4 regions of the Micromonospora sp. HUAS YX12 genome follow, and region 2 is predicted to be linked to each of the others. Evidence: riboswitches for the same ligand, from Rfam matches in the RefSeq annotation. Region 2 holds a riboswitch; each other region holds the start of a gene.
What was found. A riboswitch is a leader RNA that binds a small molecule or an ion and turns the genes downstream of it on or off. The one in region 2 is predicted to bind cyclic di-AMP.

Region 1 (4,150 bases), 3.2 Mb from region 2:
ATCAACACCCAGCCGCTCGCCGGCTTCGTCCGGGTCAGCTGACCCGCACCCCCTGGCAGCGAGAAGGCCCCCGGTCCGTCACGGACCGGGGGCCTTCTCGTGTGCGGTGCCGGGTCAGCGCGGCGCGCCGACCGGGGACGGCAGGACCAGCACGTCGTCCAGGTTCACGAACATGATCCGGTGACCGAACTGGACCTGCACGTAGCGGTTCTCGCCGCGGACCACGGTCCGGTCACCCGGGGCCGAACCGTCGAACGAGACCGCCCGGTAGTACTCGCCGGGCAGCACCCCGCCGACCGCGTACCGCTGGCCGGCGGCGAACGTGTACTGCAGCGGCGAGATGGCCTGGTACGGGATGGTGTCCGGGTAGGCGGCCTGCTCCGGGTAGGCCCGCCCGTACACCGGGATGGTGGCCTTGCCGGGCCGCGGGGTCACCACGAAGCCGGTGGCCCACTTGGCGGTCGGCGCGGAGGCCGGGTTGAGGAACCACGCCTTCTGGCCGAGGTACCAGATCGCCGTCCAGTCACCCTGCCGGCCGGCGAGCGCGTACGTCTGGCCGGCGGAGGCGCGGGCGCCGTGGTCGGAGACGTACATCGTGTCCGGCGTACCGTCCGGGCGCAGCCCGAGGTCGTTGACGAGCGGGGCGTCCGGGCTCGGCGCGGTCCGCAGGATCACCGACGAGGAGCCGCGCGACGGGCACGGCTGCGCCGGCGGGGTGGGCGTCGGGACGCCGGGCGGCTGCTGGTTGCAGCCGAAGAACGCCGGCCGGTTGGTGGCGAAGTCCGGGTCGATGGTGACCAGGCCGGTACGGGGCGTGCCGGTGCTGCGGAACGGCGCCTTCATCAGGTCGAAGTAGTGCGACCAGTCCCAGTACGGACCCGGATCCCAGTGCATGCCGCGCACCGCGCCGGCGTTGATGCCGGGCACGTTGTCGTGGCCGATGATGTGCTGCCGGTCCATCGGGATGCCGAATTTCAGCGCCAGGTGGCGGACCAGCTTGGCGGAGGTCCGGTACATCGCCTCGGTGTACCAGGTGCCCTGACCGGCGAAGCCCTCGTGCTCCAGGCCGATGGACTTCGCGTTGACGTACCAGTTGCCGGCGTGCCAGCCCACGTCCTTGGTCTTGACGTGCTGGGCGATGTAGCCGTCCACCGAGCGCAGCGTGTAGTGCCAGCCCAGGTAGTCGGCCCGCTTCACCAGGTCGACGCTCGGGCCGAAGTAGCCCTCGGTGTCGTGGATGACGATGTACTCGATCTTCTGCTGCTTCGGCCGGTCGCCCAGGTCGTGGTTGCCGTAGTCGCCCGGGTCGTCGCTGAGCTGCTCGTACGGCGCGGGGATCCACTCGCAGGCCAGCCGCACCGGGCACTCCAGCCCGTCCGGCCGCTCGGCGTGGCGCAGGCCGAGGCGGGCCAGGCGGGAACGGTCCGGCTTCGCGGCGGTGGCGGCGAGCGTGACCCGCTGGCCGTCGTCGGTGGTCCGGCTGGCGCCCTGGCCGAGCTGGTCGTACACCTCGTCGGCGAAGGCCGCCGCCGCGTCGGAGGTGTCCGCGCCGGAGTACCGGGCCACCGCGGCGTACCAGGCCGCCGGGTCGGTGCCGGCGCCGACCGGCCCGCCCAGAGCCTTCTGGTACGACGCCAGCAGCGCCGCGCCACCGCGGATGTTCGCGGCCGGGTCGGTCCGCAGCGTCCGCGCGTCGAGCCCGGTCAGCGCGGCGGCCGCGTCGAGCGTCTGGAGCGAGGCGGGCGGCAGCGGGGTCTCCCGCTTCGGTGCGGCGGCCGTGGCCGGATCGAGCTTGAGCGGGCGGGCGTCGTCGCCGCGCGGATCCTCGTCCTCGTCGACGTGGGCGCTGCCCGGCGTGGCGAGGATGTGCGCGGCGTCGGTCAGGTGCATCGGGCCGTAGCCGCCGCTGGTGCTGGGTTGCCCGGTGTGGGTGTCCCAGCGGGACTCCGTACACCCGCGAGGGTCAATACCTTTCCAGCGGGTAATCAGGCCTGAAAGAAAATTTCACCTCCGCCCGGGTGCGGGCCCGCATCGCGTACGGAGTGTCACGCCGCTGGAAGTTGCGGATTGATAACGGTGGTCCCTACTCTGGTCAATCGTCGGCCGCACGTCTCACCGTCCAGCCCGGTCGGTGACGGTCCGACACCGCCGAGTCGCCTCCGGGCGAGCCGGGGAACCAGGTACCTGGGGTGAATCCGCAGCGATGCGGTAGGGCGGCTCCCTTCCCGCCCGAATCCGTCAGCTAACCCGGTAGGCGGTACGGAAGAAGGAGTACGGACGCCCGGTGGCACTCCATGCCCCGCGGCCGTCGTCGAACCGGTCGGTCGACCGGTCCACGGCTGTGCCGCGTACCCGCTGGTCCCGCTTCACCACCGCTCTCGCCGCCCTGGTCGGCACCGCCGTCGTCCTGACCGGCGGCGCCACGGCGGCACACGCCGAACCCTCGGTCGCCGAGATCGAGGCCCAGATCGACCGCGACTGGAACAAGCTCGAACCGGTCATCGAACAGGTCAACGCCGTACGCGAGCAGCTCGCCGCGCGGCGCAAGCAGGCCGACGCGCTCGGCCGGCAGATCGCACCCCTCCAGGCCCGGGTGGACGCCGCGCTCGGCCAGGTCGGCGGGCTCGCCGCCGACGCCTACAAGGGCGACAACCTCTCCACCGTGAACGCGCTGCTGGGCAGCCGCTCACCCGGTGACCTGGTCAACGGCCTGGAACTGCTCGACCGCTTCGCGCACCGCCAGCACGAGCAGGTGCGCTCCGTCGCCGCGCTGCGCGACGAGCTGGCGGCGAAGAAGAAGCCGCTGGACGAGATGATCGCCGGGCTGGCGCGTACCGAGGCCCAGCTCGCGGCGAAGAAGAAGCAGATCGACGCCGAGATCGCCGAGCTGGAGAAGCTGCGGCTCAAGGTGTACGGCAAGGGTGGCGGCGGCCCGCTGCGCCCGGCGCCGTGCCCGGCCGGCTACCCCGGCGGCCCGGCCGGGGCGGCGGTCAAGTTCGCCTGCGCCCAGATCGGGAAGATCTACGTCTGGGGCGCGGCCGGGCCGGACCACTTCGACTGTTCCGGCCTCACCATGGCGGCCTGGGCCAAGGGCGGTGTCTCGCTGCCGCACAACGCACGCCAGCAGCACGGCGTGACGAAGCGGATCAGCGGGGCCGAGCTGCGCGCCGGTGACCTCGTCTTCTACTACAGCGACCTGCACCACGTGGCGATGTACGTGGGCGACGGCTGGGTGGTGCACGCCTCCCAGTCCGGCAAGCCCATCACCATGAAGCGGGTCGACGACGGCGACATCAACAGCTACGGCCGCGTGTAAGGAAGGGCCCCCTCTTAACGCCTCCGGTAGAGGAGGGGGCCCCTATTAACAACTGTGGGCGCCGTCAGCGGGTCGGCCAGGTGCGCCAGCTCTGCCAGGACCGGCTCGGCGTCGGGCCGCGCTGCCCCTGGTAACGGGAGCCGTAGACGGCCGAGCCGTACGGGTGCTCGGCCGGCGAGGAGAGCCGGAAGATGCAGAGCTGGCCGATCTTCATGCCCGGCCAGAGCGTGATCGGCAGGTTCGCCACGTTCGACAGCTCCAGCGTGACGTGGCCGGAGAAGCCCGGGTCGATGAAGCCGGCGGTCGAGTGGGTCAGCAGGCCCAGCCGCCCCAGGCTCGAGTTGTGTGTGGGAATGAACGATCGCCCGGCGAGGAACATCCCGCGTGGATCGTTCACCTCGATGCAGCGAACAGGTACGGATTCCATCGGCTGTACGGCGACGATCGATCGAAATCGGTGGAAGCGATCGAGCTTCTGCCTGGCCAGTTTCCGAGGAAGCCGGAAAACCGGAACATGCGGCGTGAACTTCACCTGGTACGCCGGGCCCTTGTCGACGCCGTTGAGCATCGCCCGCTTCTTTCGTTTGACTGGTCGAAGGCCGAGGCTGGCGGCCAGTTCGACCACTGCGTCCGTCAGATGTTCCCTGGTGCTGACGAACTCACACCGACCCCGGTCATCGACGTGACCATCGGTGTCCATCAGTCCCTGTAGCAGGGCCACGCGCTGACTTATGTCCGCGGTCAGGTACAGCTGCGGCACATGCTTGTTCCCCAGCACTCCGAGACGTCTGAGGCAGCTGGAGAGAGAGTCGTTAGGCATGAACCTACCGGTGC
Region 2 (4,150 bases):
TCGACGGTACCGCCCTGACTTAGGGAAACAAAAGTCAGCTACCTCACAGCTGGCCGGGGAAGAAGCCGTGCCGGGCCAGCGGCTCGACGATCTGGTGCTCCTCGTACGACAGGTGCGACAGCAGCGTGTCGGTGAGCAGGTCCACCGCCTCCTGGAGTCCGGTGAAGTCGCCGGGCCGGCGGACCAGCTCCACGAGCGCCCGGTCGACGCTCTCCACCACCCCGTGGATCACCACGTGCTCCTCCTCGAGGCGGTCCAGCACGGCCGCCAGCCCGGCTTCGGAGCGGCGCAGGTGCGGGAAGATCGAGGCGTCCTCCAGCCCGTGGTGCTGGGTGACCATCGTGCAGTAGGCCGCGCAGTACGCACCGAGCGTCCAGTTGTTCTGCCGCATGGTCATCTCGTTGAGCGCGGCCCGCGCCCGGCCCGGCGTGACCGAGCCCCGCTTGACCTGCTCCAGCAGGTCGCGCACCTGGGCCAGCTCCTGGCGCAGGTGGTCGTGCACGTCCACCAGGTGCTGCCCGGCGGCCTGTCCCCGGGCCGGGTAGACCTGTCCGGCCGGTGGCGGCGGGGCGCTCGGGCGGGTGGACTCGTCCCAGGGGCGGCGCGCGCTCAGGCGTACCCCCGGGTCGGGGGTGGGGGTGACGCCGAGCGTGCTCGGGCCGCCGGCGGCGGTCTGCTCGTCGTCGGCCGCGCGGGCGCCGCCGACGGGCGCGGCGCGTTCGGCGGCGACCATCTCGCGTACGGCGGGCGCGACCTCCTGACCGAAGATCTGGATCGCGCGCGGCTCGTCGCTGCCGAGGATGAACGTGGTGATGCCGTGCTCCAGCGTGAGCCCGGCCAGTTCCTCCACCCACTGCTCCGGCGGCCCGGCCAGGAAGCCGGCCGACGAGCGGGCGAACGTGCCGGTCACGTTGAGCATGCGGCGGATCGCGGCCGGGTCGCGCCCTGCAGCCCGAGCGCCCTCGTCCACGAGCGCGTTCAGGGCGGGCAGCTCGCCGGGGCCCTTCGGCAGGTACGACAGGGACGGCAGCCAGCCGTCCGCGGCGCGGCCCACCAGGCGCAGCATGCGCGGCTTGTACGCGCCGACCCAGATGCCCACCGGGTGCGCCGGCGCCGGACCGCGCTTGGCGCCCACCACGCGGTAGTGCTCGCCGTCGACCCGGATCATGCCGCGCCGGTCGGTGTCCCAGACCTCGCGGATCACCCGGATCGCCTCGTCCAGGGCCTCGACGGCGGCGCCGGGGGACAGGCGTCGCCCGCCGGCCGCCTCGATCGCGTCCCAGAACGCGCCCGCGCCGAGTCCCAGCTCGACCCGGCCGCCGGTGAGCAGGTCCAGGCTGGCGATGCTGCGGGCCAGCACCACCGGCTGGCGCAGCGGCAGGTTGAGCACGTTGCCGGCCAGGCGGATGCGCTCGGTGGCGGCGCCCACGTAGGACATCAGCGTCCAGGTGTCCAGGAAGCCCGGCTGGTACGGGTGGTCCTGGAACGTGACCAGGTCCAGCCCGACCTGCTCGCAGAGCCGGGCGAGCGCCACCACCTGGTCGGGCTGCCCGGCGGCGGGCGTGAGGAAGCCGCCGAAGGTCAGCTCGTGTCCGTGATCGGTCATCCGTCCCGCCCTCCCGTGATCTTGCCTGGCCCTGCCACCGTAGCGCCGCCGCCGGTAGCCCGGCCGGGTGAAGAGCGTCACAAGAAGTGGACGATCGTCGCAAAACGTCCCTAGCGTCGGTTTCGTTCGCAGACGCGGACACCGCGGGCCGGAAACGCCAAATCCCGCCGCCGGCACCGGTAACCGAACCTCGCGCGGGAGCGGGGGAACCACACGTTCCACGGTGCACCGTCACCTCGGGGTGAAGCCGCCACCGGCGGCCGGGCTCCTCGGCCCGAACCCGACAGCTCACCTCGTCGGCGTGGAGGAATCCACATGGCAACTGAATACTCAGCCCGAAGCCGCCGTACCGCTCTCGCAGCGGTGGTGGCCGGCGCCGCCGTCGGCGCCGCGGCCCTGTTCGGTCCGGCCGCTCCGGCCAGCGCGGGCGTCAACTGGGACGCGGTCGCGCGCTGCGAATCAGGCGGCAACTGGAAGATCAACACCGGTAACGGCTACTACGGCGGGCTCCAGTTCTCCCGCGCCACCTGGAACGGCTACGGCGGGCAGAGGTACGCCGCCCGCGCCGACCTGGCCAGCCGGTCCGAGCAGATCGCCGTCGCGGAGAAGGTACTGCGCGGGCAGGGCGTCGGCGCGTGGCCGGTCTGCGGCAGGAAGGGCGGCTCGGCGAGCGCCGGGTCGGCCAGGTCCGAGAAGGCCGCCCCGAAGAAGTCGGCTCCGAAGAAGACGGCCCCGAAGCGGGCCACCACGCGCAGGGCCGTGCCGGAGCGGCCCGCGACGAAGGCCGAACCGCGGCCCGCGCCCGGCGCCGGGACGTACGTGGTCCGGCGCGGGGACACGCTGTCGGAGATCGCCGTGGCGCAGCGTGTCGACGGCGGCTGGCGTGTCCTGCACGAGCGCAACCGCGCAGTGGTCGGCGACGACCCGGGCCTGATCTTCCCCGGTCAGCGGCTGCGCCTGCGCTGACAGCGGTCCGGAGAACGCCCGGCCGGTCCGTCCGGCCGGGCGTTCGCGCGCGACACGCCGTATCGCCGGTGTCCGGCCTGCTCCCGGCGCCGGGGCGCGGCCCGCGAGAGCCGGTGACCGGGATTCGTCGGAGCCGGTTGCTAGGGTCACGGTGCTCGGCTAAGACGTGAAGAAAGCGCGGATATGACCAACGACCCGTTCTCGGCGGCCGCGAGCCTCGACGAGCTGCTGACCCGCACGCAGCAGGCGCTCACCGCGATGCGCTCCCGGGCCTCGGCGCACGCCGACGGCGAGCCGGGCGACCTGCTCCGGGCCGAGGGCACGGCCGCCGGCGGGCGGGTCCGCGCGGTCGCCGTCCAGGGTGGCCGGCTGGATTCCGTGGCGATCGACCCGGAGCTGGCCGGCGAGCCCTTCGACGTCCTCTGCGGACACCTCGTCGCCGCCGCCAACGCGGCGCTGTCCGAGCTGGACGCCCAGGTCAGCGCATCGGCGCGGGCCGACGCCGACGCGCTCGCCGCCCGGCTCGGCAGCATGGGCGACCAGGCCGAGCTGTTCGGCCGCGCGATGCACGAGGCGGCCGCGCGGATCCACCGCGACCGCGGCACCCCGTCCCGGGCCGGGCGCCCGGCCTGACCCGGCGGCCGGCGTGACGCTGCGACGCTCAGCCCCGAAACGACGGGGCCGGCCTGACAGGACGAGGCGGCCGGCCGCCGGGAGGAGGACGACCGGCCGCGCACGGTCAGCTCAGGGTGACCGCGGTGTCGTCGACGACGAAGGACGTCTGCAACGAGCTGTCCTCCACGCCGCTGAACGAGACGGTCGCCGTGGTGCCGGCCAGCGACGAGACGTCGAAGGACCGCTGCACGTAGCCGGTGGCCTTGTTCAGGTTGGAGTAGGTGGCCAGCGTGGTGCCGCCCGCCTTGACGGTGAGCTTGTCGTACGCGGTGCTGGTGGTCGACTCCGCGCTGTCGATGTGCAGCCAGAAGCTCAACGTCGCCCGGCATCCGGCCGGGATCGTCACCGACTGGCTGAGCGTGTCGGTGTGCGACGAGCCGTACCCGTCCAGCCACGCCTTGTACGAGCCGCCGTGTGCGGCCTGGCCGCTGTCGGTGGTGATCACGCCGGACGAGGCGGTCCAGCTCACGTTGCCCGACTCGAAGCCCGGGTTGGCGAGCTTGTTGCCGGAGCAGCCGCCCGGCGGCGGGGTGGTCGTGGTGCTCGGGGTGGGCGTCGGGGTGCCGCCGGCGCAGGTCGGGTCACCGGACTGGGCCGGCACGCTCACGGCGTCCCAGGCCGCTTTGACCGTGTTGAACTCGGCGCAGCTGCTCGGGTAGAGGTTCTTCGCCGCCTGGAGTGTCCAGGTGCGGTACTTCAGGTACGACGAGGAGGAGGTCTTCAGCAGCATCGCGTTGTACATGATCTTCATGGCCTTCTGGATGCCCAGGCCGGTCACGCTGCTGCCGTTGCAGGTCGAGCTGGACGGCTGACCGTTGGTCGGGCTGCTGCCGTTGGCCAGCAGGTAGAACCAGTGGTTGCCGGGGCCGGCCGCGGCGTGCACCTCGGTCGACGGGATGCTGC
Region 3 (4,150 bases), 1.6 Mb from region 2:
GGCGGAGATCCGCCGGCTCTACCCGGACCTGCCGCTGCCCGACGCGGTCCGGTCCACGGGCGTGCCGCCGATCGAGCGCACCGTGCCCGCCGCCGACCTGCCGGCGGCCACCGTCGACGCGGCCGAGGCGCTGCTCGCGCAGGTGGAGGGCACTGTCGGCGTGATCACGCCGGTGCCGCGCCGGGACGAGGTGGCCGGCTGGCTGGGCGCGCTCGGCGCGGGCCGGCTCCAGGTCGTCACCAGCCTCCAGGCCAAGGGCATGGAGTACGACGGCGTGGTGCTGGTGGCACCGAGCGAGATCCGGGCCGACCCCGGCTCGGGCGTACGCACGCTCTACGTGGCGCTGTCCCGGGCGACCCAGCGCCTCACCACGCTCGACCCGGTGGGGTGAGTGGTCTCGCCGCCACTCGCAGTTCACTTGCATACATAGCGATGTGAACATACATTAGGCCGGGCCGGTACGCGGCAGGGAGGGTGTTGGCGTGGGCGCAGGTCATGACCACAGCGGCGCGGTGGCCAACGCGGCGCACCGCCATCGGGGCCGGCTCTGGGCCGCCTTCGCGCTGCTCGCCGTTCTGATGGTGGTCGAGGCGGTGGCCGCCTTCACGACCGGCTCACTGGCGCTGCTCTCCGACGCCGGGCACATGTTCACCGACGTCCTCGGCATCGGCATGGCGCTGGCCGCGATCACCGCCACCCGCCGCGCCGCCACCGATCCGCAGCGCACGTTCGGCCTCTACCGGCTGGAGGTGCTCGCCGCCCTCGCCAACGCCGTGCTGCTCGGCGCCGTCGCGATCTACGTCCTGGTCGAGGCGGTTCGCCGCTTCGGCGAGCCGCCGGAGGTGCTGGCCGGCCCGATGCTCGTGGTGGCGGTGCTCGGCCTGCTCGCCAACATCGTCGCGTTCGCGCTGCTGCGCGCCGGGTCGAAGGAGAGCATCAACCTGCGCGGGGCGTACCTGGAGGTGCTCGGCGACCTGCTCGGCTCACTCGGCGTGATCGCCGCCGCGCTGGTCATCGCGGTGACCGACTGGTGGTGGGCGGACCCGCTGGTCGCCGTCGGGATCGGCCTGTTCATCCTGCCGCGCACCTGGCGGCTCGGCCGGGCCGCGCTGCGCATCCTGGTGCAGGCCGCGCCGGAGCACCTCCAGGTGACCGCCGTGCACGACCGGCTGGCCGCGGTGCCCGGCGTGGCCGAGGTGCACGACCTGCACGTCTGGACGCTCACCTCGGGCATGGAGGTGGCGTCGGCGCACCTGACCACCGACCCGGGCGTGGACCCGGGCGTGGTGCTGGCCGCCGCGCGGGCCGCCCTGCACGAGGACTTCTCCATCGATCACGCCACGTTGCAGGTCGAACCCGGAGCGTCGACCGGCGTGTGCGGACAGACCGAGTGGTGATTAGGACACACTTAAATCACTGTGCCTAATGTAGTCTTATGCCGGTTTTGCCCCGCCTAGTGGCACTGCTCCACGGAGCCGTGCCCGGGCAGCGCCGGTAGTCTCGGTCGCGGCCGCACCCGCGGGCGCCACCGGTCCCGGTGGGGCGGCCGTCGCCTAATCGTCCGAAGGGACGAGCCGGGGAACCACGTACGTGGGGTGCATCCGCGTCAGCGGTAGGGATCTTCCGTCCCGAACCCGTCAGCTAACCCGGTCGGCGTTGACGGAAGGACGTGTGAATGCCCCCAGTGGCACCTGTACGACGGACGGCCGCCCGGTTGGCGGCCCTGCTCGTCGCGACGCTGACCCTCGGCGTCGCGACCGTTCCGGCCTCCCCCGCCTCGGCGGCGCCGCCGACCGGCCTGCTCGCCGCCGCGCCCGGCGACGACGAGGGCGGCACGCCCGAACTGCGTGCCCAGCTCGACGCGGCCGGCAAGGGCTGGCTGGAGGCGAAGGCGGCGCTGAACCGGTCGGTGAGCCGCCAGAAGCAACTCGACGAACAACTCAAGACGGTCGGCGCCGAGCTGGCCGTCCGGGACGCCAAGGTCGGTGAGATCGCGGCTGTGGCGTACCGCAACGGCCGCCTGGGCACCGCCGGGGCGCTGCTCGGCAGCAGCAGCCCGGAGGGCTTCATGGACCGGGCCGCCGCGCTGGAGCAGGTCGCCGCGCACGAGGACCGAACGCTGCGCGACCTGATCGCCACCCGGGACGAGGCCACCCGCACCCGCGCCCAGCTCGACGGCGAGATCCGCGAGCAGCGCAAGCAGGTGGCGGTGATGGGCAAGCGCAAGGAGCAGGCCGAGCGCGCCCTGGAGGTGGCGAACGACCGGCCCTCGCGCAGCAGCAGCAGCGGCGGTGGCAGCGTCCAGGGCACCTCCAGCAAGAACGCGAAACCCGCGCCGCGCAACTCGGACGGCTCCTGGCCGTCCGAGTCGTGCAGCGTCAACGACCCGACCCCGGCGAACGGCTGCATCACCCCGCGCACGCTGCACGCGCTGCAACAGGCCAAGGCGGCGGGCTTCACCCGGTACGTCTCGTGCCACCGGCCCAGCGGCTCGGGTGAACACCCGAAGGGGCGGGCCTGCGACTTCGCCGCGCAGAAGAACGGCTTCGGCGGCGTGGCCACCGGCGGCGACCGGACGTACGGCAACAACCTGGCCGCGTACCTCGTGCGCAACGCCGACCCGCTCGCCGTGCTCTACGTGATCTGGTTCAAGCAGATCTGGCTGCCCAGCAGCGGGTGGAAGTCGTACAGCGGCGGCAACGGCGACCCGTCCAGCGACCACACCAACCACGTGCACCTGTCGGTGTACTGAGCGCGCCTGAGAGGGCCGGTCGGCCGGATCAGGCCGGGCGGTCCTCCAGGGTCGCTCCGAGACGCGCCGCCAGGCCCAGGTGAGCCGCCCGGGCCTGGCGGAACGCGTACCCGAACAGTGGCGGCGGCGCGGTGAGCGTGATCTCCACGTCGATGCGTACCGTGCCGTCGGGCTCGTCGCTCAGCCGGGTGTGGTTGCGTACCGTCGTCGCGGGCTGCTGCCGCGCCACGGTGACCACCTCGTCCTCGCTGGCGATCAGCACGTCCGCCTGGTACGTGACCGGGAAGTGCAGCGGGCCGAGTTGCAGCCGGTCGGTGATCGCGTAGCTGGCCAGCGCGCCCGGCCGGGACGGCAGCTTCCGGACCCGGACGATCAGCGGATGCAGCTCACCCTGGCGACTCAGGTCACCCAGCAGGGCCACCGCTTCGGCCCGGCTGCACCGGGCCTGCACGGTGTAGCTGAAGCTGTCGCTGCTCTGCAAGCGGGCCCCCTCGCCGTCGTACGTCGCGACGATCGTCCCGTACCGGCGCCGGACTGGCAACGGGTAGAAGGTCCCCTGGCCGCAGGGGGTGTGAACGGCGCTCAGGCGCCGGGCAGCACCTCGGGGGTGTCGTCGGCGAACCACGGCTCGGGCGCGCCGAACAGGCCGAGCAGGCCGGTCACCCAGAGCTGCCGGTGCACGAACCGGCTCGGCTCGATGACCACGAGCTTGACGCCGCTGACCTCGCAGGTCTGGAAGCCCGCGACCATGGCGCTGATGCCGACCGAGTCGATGAACGTGACGAGCCGCATGTTCAGCTCGATCCGCGAGGGTCGGCCCTTCGCGAGCACTTCGGCGATCGCTTCCCGCACCTCGTACGCGGTGTCGACGTCGATCTCCCCACGGGGCGCGATCTGGACGACACCACCCGGCCGCACCGACTTCACGATCGACAGGCTCACGCGAGCACCTCCACTCGCCCATGACGGGCGCCTCATCAGTACGCGGGCCGCGACCGAGCGTATTCCTCCAACGGCCCGGTCGCCACCCCCCGGGATGAGCAATTCGCAGACTGGGCACACCTGGGCGTACCCAATCCGGACTTCCGGGTTCCAGTTTCCCCTTCAAGGCGGGTCGCGGCCAGCCGTGCGGCCGGGCGGGCCCGCCGATCCGCCGACCAGGGTAGCGGGCGCACGCACGTCCCGTGAGCACCGGTCCCGGCGCGTTCGGGTGGTTCGTCCCGATCGCCGCCCGGATCGCCCGTGACCCGGGCATGGTTTGGCGGGCGCGCCGGTGGGGCACTGCCCGAGACAGTGAACCCGCCGGATGAACACCGGAGTCCGAAGTGGCCGCCGGCCTTCGGCACCCGAGGAGGTAGAACGATGTTCGGATCCAACCTGCTGGACCGCCGGGGCAAG
Region 4 (4,150 bases), 1.3 Mb from region 2:
CACCGCTGGGTGGAGGTGCCGATGATGCGCCTGCTCGGCCCGTCCCGCCGGGCCCGCGCGGCGTCGCGCGTACCGGCCGCCGCGTCGGCGGTGCCGGCTCCGCGCCGGCCCGCCGAGGACGCCGCCACCCCGGCCGCCGACGGCGGCGCGACGTCCGTCACCGGCCGGGCCGAGGGCATCGAGTACGCCGGGCGGCGTCACCCGGACTGACACGCGCCGTCGCCTGCCGGTCGGTCCGCGACACGCCGTGCGGCGGTGCGTTCGTGGGGGTTCGGCGGTAATTTGTACCCGTGCTTCCGATCGCGCTCACCTGCCCCGTGTGGTGGGTCGCGCGCTGGACCGCCCGGATGCTCGCCAGTCTCGCCGTGGTCGTCGCCTGCTCGTTCGGCGCCGCCACGCTGCCGGCCGGTGTCGCCGCTGCCGCCCCTGCTCCGGCGGTCGCCGCCTCGGCGTACACGGTCACGGGCACCTCGACCGCCGCGCGGCCGGAGGCCGACCGCGTGGCCGAGCGGCCGGCCTCTCCCGCCGGTGTCCCGGCGCCCGCGCCCCGGGCGACCGTCCCGGCCGTCCCGGAGCCGGTCCCGGCCGGACGGGCCGCCGCGCCGGCCGGCCCGCGGGCCCCGCCCGCCCGCTGATCCGCCCACGGGCCGCGCCCGTTCCTCGCACCCACCGAACGTCATCCCCGCACCCGCCCTCGGCGCCCGTTCCACCGGCCGCCCCGGCGAGGTCGTGCGGGCCCTCCCGCCAGGTCCTTCCCGTGAGGTGCCGACCATGTCGCAGACCGCTCTGTACCACTTCCTCACCGCCGTGCCCGAGGCCGCCGCCATCTGGTCCTTCCTGCTGCTGCTCGCGCTGGGCCTGCTCGCCGCGCTCGTCGCCCGGCCCGAACGCGACGCCACGGAGGAGGCCGCCCCCGAGCCGGCCGACGCCGACGCCGCCCGTCGCGACGACCTGATCCGGTACGCCGAGGAGGTGGCGGTGGCCGCCGCCGGGGCCGCCCAGACGGCCCGTCGCCGCCGGGAGCGGTGGCTGGCCGCGCAGGACGAGGCGGAACGGGCCTGGACCGCGTACGACGAGGCGGACGCCGCCGCCCGCCGCCTGGCCGGCGCCGCCGCGCTGGCCGCCCCGCGCACACCGCGAACCCCGGCCGAGTACGCGGCCCGGGAGCGCTGGCTGCACCACGCCGCCATGACGGCGCACTGGCGGGGTGACCTGACCGCCCGTCAGCTCGCCGACGTGCTGGCGCGCCGCAACGGGTGGGATCCGCGCCGGCACCCGGCCGAGCAGGAGATCGTGCTGGCCCGCACCGTCCGGGACGGGCGCCGGGCCGGATGGGAGAGCGCCGCCGAGCGGGAACGGGCGGCCTGGCGGGACGCGGAACTCGCCGCCGAGGCCGCCCGGACGCTCGCCGCCGAGGCGTACGCGGCCACGGCGGCGCTGCGGCCCGTACCGGCGAACCGCAGCGCGACGACGAGCGGCCTGCCGGTCCCCGCAACCGTGCGGAACGCCCGGTGGCGCCCGGCCCGGGTCGGCTGAGGCGTCGTCTCGACCGAATCGTTACCCGGAATGTGGTGAGCCCGGTCACCCGGGCCGCCGAAACGGGCGCCGGGCGCAGAACAGGTCATCGAGTCGCGCAATTGCCGGGTCGCTGCTCGCCGTCTGTCCGCTTTCCGCCGCCGGGTGCTGTCGAAACGGCTTGTCCCATTGAGGGAAGTCAGTAACCGGGTGTGCCGAAATCCGTTACCGCCGAGCACGTTTGCGCAGGTGAGAGCGCTTGGCATGGAACATACCCACCGGTAGTGTCGGCGCGTCCGATGCGGTAACCGATCGCCGACGGCGACACCGCACCGACCCGCCTAATCGTGTCTCACGAACCGGGGACCCATGAGCAGCATCGGGGTGAATCCGCGGGCCGACGGCCCGCGGTAGGGCGTACTTCCCGCCCGAATCCGTCAGCTAACCCGGTCGGCGGCCACGGAAGGAGTACCCCTCGTGCCCACCCCTCGATCGTCCCCCCGCCTCCACGGCACCGCGGTGCCCGCGCTCGCCTGACGCGCGACCGGCAACCGCCCCCTGGGCGCCCGGCATCACGGGCGTTCCCGATCCCCCGGCCATCCGGCCCCGCGAGCACGTGCGAGTTCCTCCGCGTGCCGGGCCGGCGTGCGCCGTTCACGCCCGTGGAGGATTTCGTGAAGCACCACCTGAAGCGTCAGCTGCGACGGATCGTCACCGAACGCCCGTACCAGATCGTCGCCGGATCGGCCGTCGCGCTCGTGCTGGCCGCCGGCGCCGGCGCCGGCACCGTCGCCACCGCCGGTGACGACGCCCCGGTCCAGGAGAACACCGCAGCGGTCGCCGATCTCGGCGCCGCCCGCCTCGGCGAGCAGGCCGCCGGCCGCAGCGAGGCCCGCATCGCCGTACCGCAGACGTCGCCCAGCGCCTCCGCCGCACCCGGCGCGTCGCCGAGCGCCTCCCCGTCGAAGAAGGCCACGGCCGACCCGGACACCACGGCGAAGGCCAAGCCGAAGCCGCCGTCGAGCAAGACGCTCGACTACGACTACCAGGCGCAGATCAACTACTTCTACTGCGGTCCGGCCGCCGTGCGCAACGCGCTCAGCGCCGCGGGCATCGAGCGCAGCCAGGACGCGCTCGCCGGGCCCCTCGGCACCACCGAGATGGGCACCAACTCGGCCGAGGACACCACCCGGGTGCTCAACCAGCAGGTCAAGGGCAACCCGTACCGGACCCGCATGATTCCCGGCACCGCCACCCCGGCCCAGATGGACCGGCTCCAGGCCGACGTGGTCGAGGCGATCAGCAACGGCCGCGCGGTCGTCGCGAACGTCGCCGGTACCGCCACCGACACCAACGGCGGCTGGCACTCGTTCCCGGGCGGCCACTACGTCGCTGTGGTCGGCTACAAGGACGACGGCCGGACCGTACGCATCGCCGACTCGGCCGACCCGTCGCTGCCGTCGTACTGGGTCACCACGATCGACCTGGCGCACTGGGTCTCCACGCGCGGCTACTCCGCCTGACTCCCGCACGGCCCGAAGGCCGGCACCCCGCTCCCCGGGGTGCCGGCCTTCCCCGTCCCGCCCCGCCCCGCTGATCTTGCACTTGTGGCCCCGTCAAAGCGCGCAAGCCGGGCATCCCGCGGGCCGGAACCGCAAGGTCGACGGGCTGGTGGGCGCCGGCTTGGTGGGTTCGGTCTCGCGTGTCGTGTGCGGGCGGTGGCAGACTGCGCCAATGGGCGATGTGACGGGGAAGCGGCACCTGATTCTCCTGCACGGCATGGGTGCCACCGGCGAGGTGTGGCTGCCCTGGGCGCCGCTGCTGGAACGCCGCTGGCCCGGCCGCTGGCTCGCCCCCGACCTCGCGGGACACGGCTGGTCGCCCTCGCTCGACGGCTACTCGTTCGAGGCCCTGGCCCAGCGCGTGGTGGACGGGCTCGGCCCGGTCCGGCTCAGCCCGGACGACCGGCTGGTGCTGCTCGGGCACTCGCTCGGCGGCGTGGTGGCGCTGGCGCTCGCGGCCCGGCAGCGAGGGCTTCCGGTCGACGCGGTGGTGGGGCTCGGCATCAAGGCGGTCTGGTCCCCGGCCGAACTGGCCAAGTCGGCGGAACTGGCCGCCCGGCCGGTCACCTGGTTCGCCACCCGTGACGAGGCGGCCCGCCGCTACCTGCGGGTCTCCGGGCTCGCCGGGCTGTTCGCACCGGACCATCCGGTGGTGGAGGCGGGGCTGCGCCGGGTGGACGGCCGCTGGCGGCTCGCGATGGACCCGGCCGCGTTCGCGGTCGGGGAGCCCCGGCTGCCGGCCCTGCTGGCCGCCACCGGTGTGCCCGTGCTGCTGGCCCGGGGCGAGCTGGACCCGATGGTGACCGACGCGCAGCTCAAGGAGCTGGGCGCGCCGGTGGCGACGCTGCCCGGGCTGGGCCACAACGCGCACGTCGAGGATCCGGAGGCGGTGCTCGCCCTGCTCGACCCGTACCTCTGAGCGGGCCTACACCCCGGCGCGCGGCGCCGGGACCGCCCAGTTGGGTTCCAGCTCCCGGCGGGCGGCGGTGAGGAACGCCTCGGCGTACCCGTCGGCGGGGAAGTCGCCCAGGTACCGGGTCCGCGCCGCCCAGCGCTGCGCCGCCTTCGGGTCG

Region 1: it holds a riboswitch for cyclic di-AMP, as region 2 does, so the genes downstream of both, ABIH81_RS07765 (NlpC/P60 family protein) here and ABIH81_RS22830 (transglycosylase family protein) in region 2, are expected to answer to the same signal.
Region 3: it holds a riboswitch for cyclic di-AMP, as region 2 does, so the genes downstream of both, ABIH81_RS15755 (hypothetical protein) here and ABIH81_RS22830 (transglycosylase family protein) in region 2, are expected to answer to the same signal.
Region 4: it holds a riboswitch for cyclic di-AMP, as region 2 does, so the genes downstream of both, ABIH81_RS28700 (C39 family peptidase) here and ABIH81_RS22830 (transglycosylase family protein) in region 2, are expected to answer to the same signal.

Annotation. Positions count from the first base shown of each region.
Region 1 covers NZ_CP157974.1:1,547,183-1,551,332, reverse strand. Annotated here, with positions in the region: gene ABIH81_RS07775 (NlpC/P60 family protein) at 1-42, shown strand, start outside; gene ABIH81_RS07770 (peptidoglycan recognition family protein) at 115-1,890, opposite strand; cyclic di-AMP (ydaO/yuaA leader) riboswitch at 2,137-2,271, shown strand; gene ABIH81_RS07765 (NlpC/P60 family protein) at 2,285-3,316, shown strand; partial or broken gene dcd (dCTP deaminase) at 3,381-3,656, opposite strand; partial or broken gene ABIH81_RS07755 (hypothetical protein) at 3,900-4,016, opposite strand.
Region 2 covers NZ_CP157974.1:4,791,892-4,796,041, forward strand. Annotated here, with positions in the region: gene ABIH81_RS22825 (LLM class flavin-dependent oxidoreductase) at 44-1,606, opposite strand; cyclic di-AMP (ydaO/yuaA leader) riboswitch at 1,778-1,923, shown strand; gene ABIH81_RS22830 (transglycosylase family protein) at 1,922-2,572, shown strand; gene ABIH81_RS22835 (YbaB/EbfC family nucleoid-associated protein) at 2,756-3,205, shown strand; gene ABIH81_RS22840 (M4 family metallopeptidase) at 3,312-4,150, opposite strand, start outside.
Region 3 covers NZ_CP157974.1:3,223,833-3,227,982, reverse strand. Annotated here, with positions in the region: gene ABIH81_RS15765 (AAA family ATPase) at 1-391, shown strand, start outside; gene ABIH81_RS15760 (cation diffusion facilitator family transporter) at 483-1,397, shown strand; cyclic di-AMP (ydaO/yuaA leader) riboswitch at 1,541-1,671, shown strand; gene ABIH81_RS15755 (hypothetical protein) at 1,676-2,752, shown strand; gene ABIH81_RS15750 (SRPBCC family protein) at 2,781-3,293, opposite strand; gene ABIH81_RS15745 (STAS domain-containing protein) at 3,335-3,694, opposite strand; gene ABIH81_RS15740 (hypothetical protein) at 4,115-4,150, shown strand, end outside.
Region 4 covers NZ_CP157974.1:6,053,208-6,057,357, reverse strand. Annotated here, with positions in the region: gene ABIH81_RS28715 (acyltransferase) at 1-210, shown strand, start outside; gene ABIH81_RS28710 (hypothetical protein) at 291-635, shown strand; gene ABIH81_RS28705 (hypothetical protein) at 772-1,536, shown strand; cyclic di-AMP (ydaO/yuaA leader) riboswitch at 1,844-1,986, shown strand; gene ABIH81_RS28700 (C39 family peptidase) at 2,190-3,038, shown strand; gene ABIH81_RS28695 (alpha/beta fold hydrolase) at 3,250-3,996, shown strand; gene ABIH81_RS28690 (CDP-glycerol glycerophosphotransferase family protein) at 4,003-4,150, opposite strand, start outside.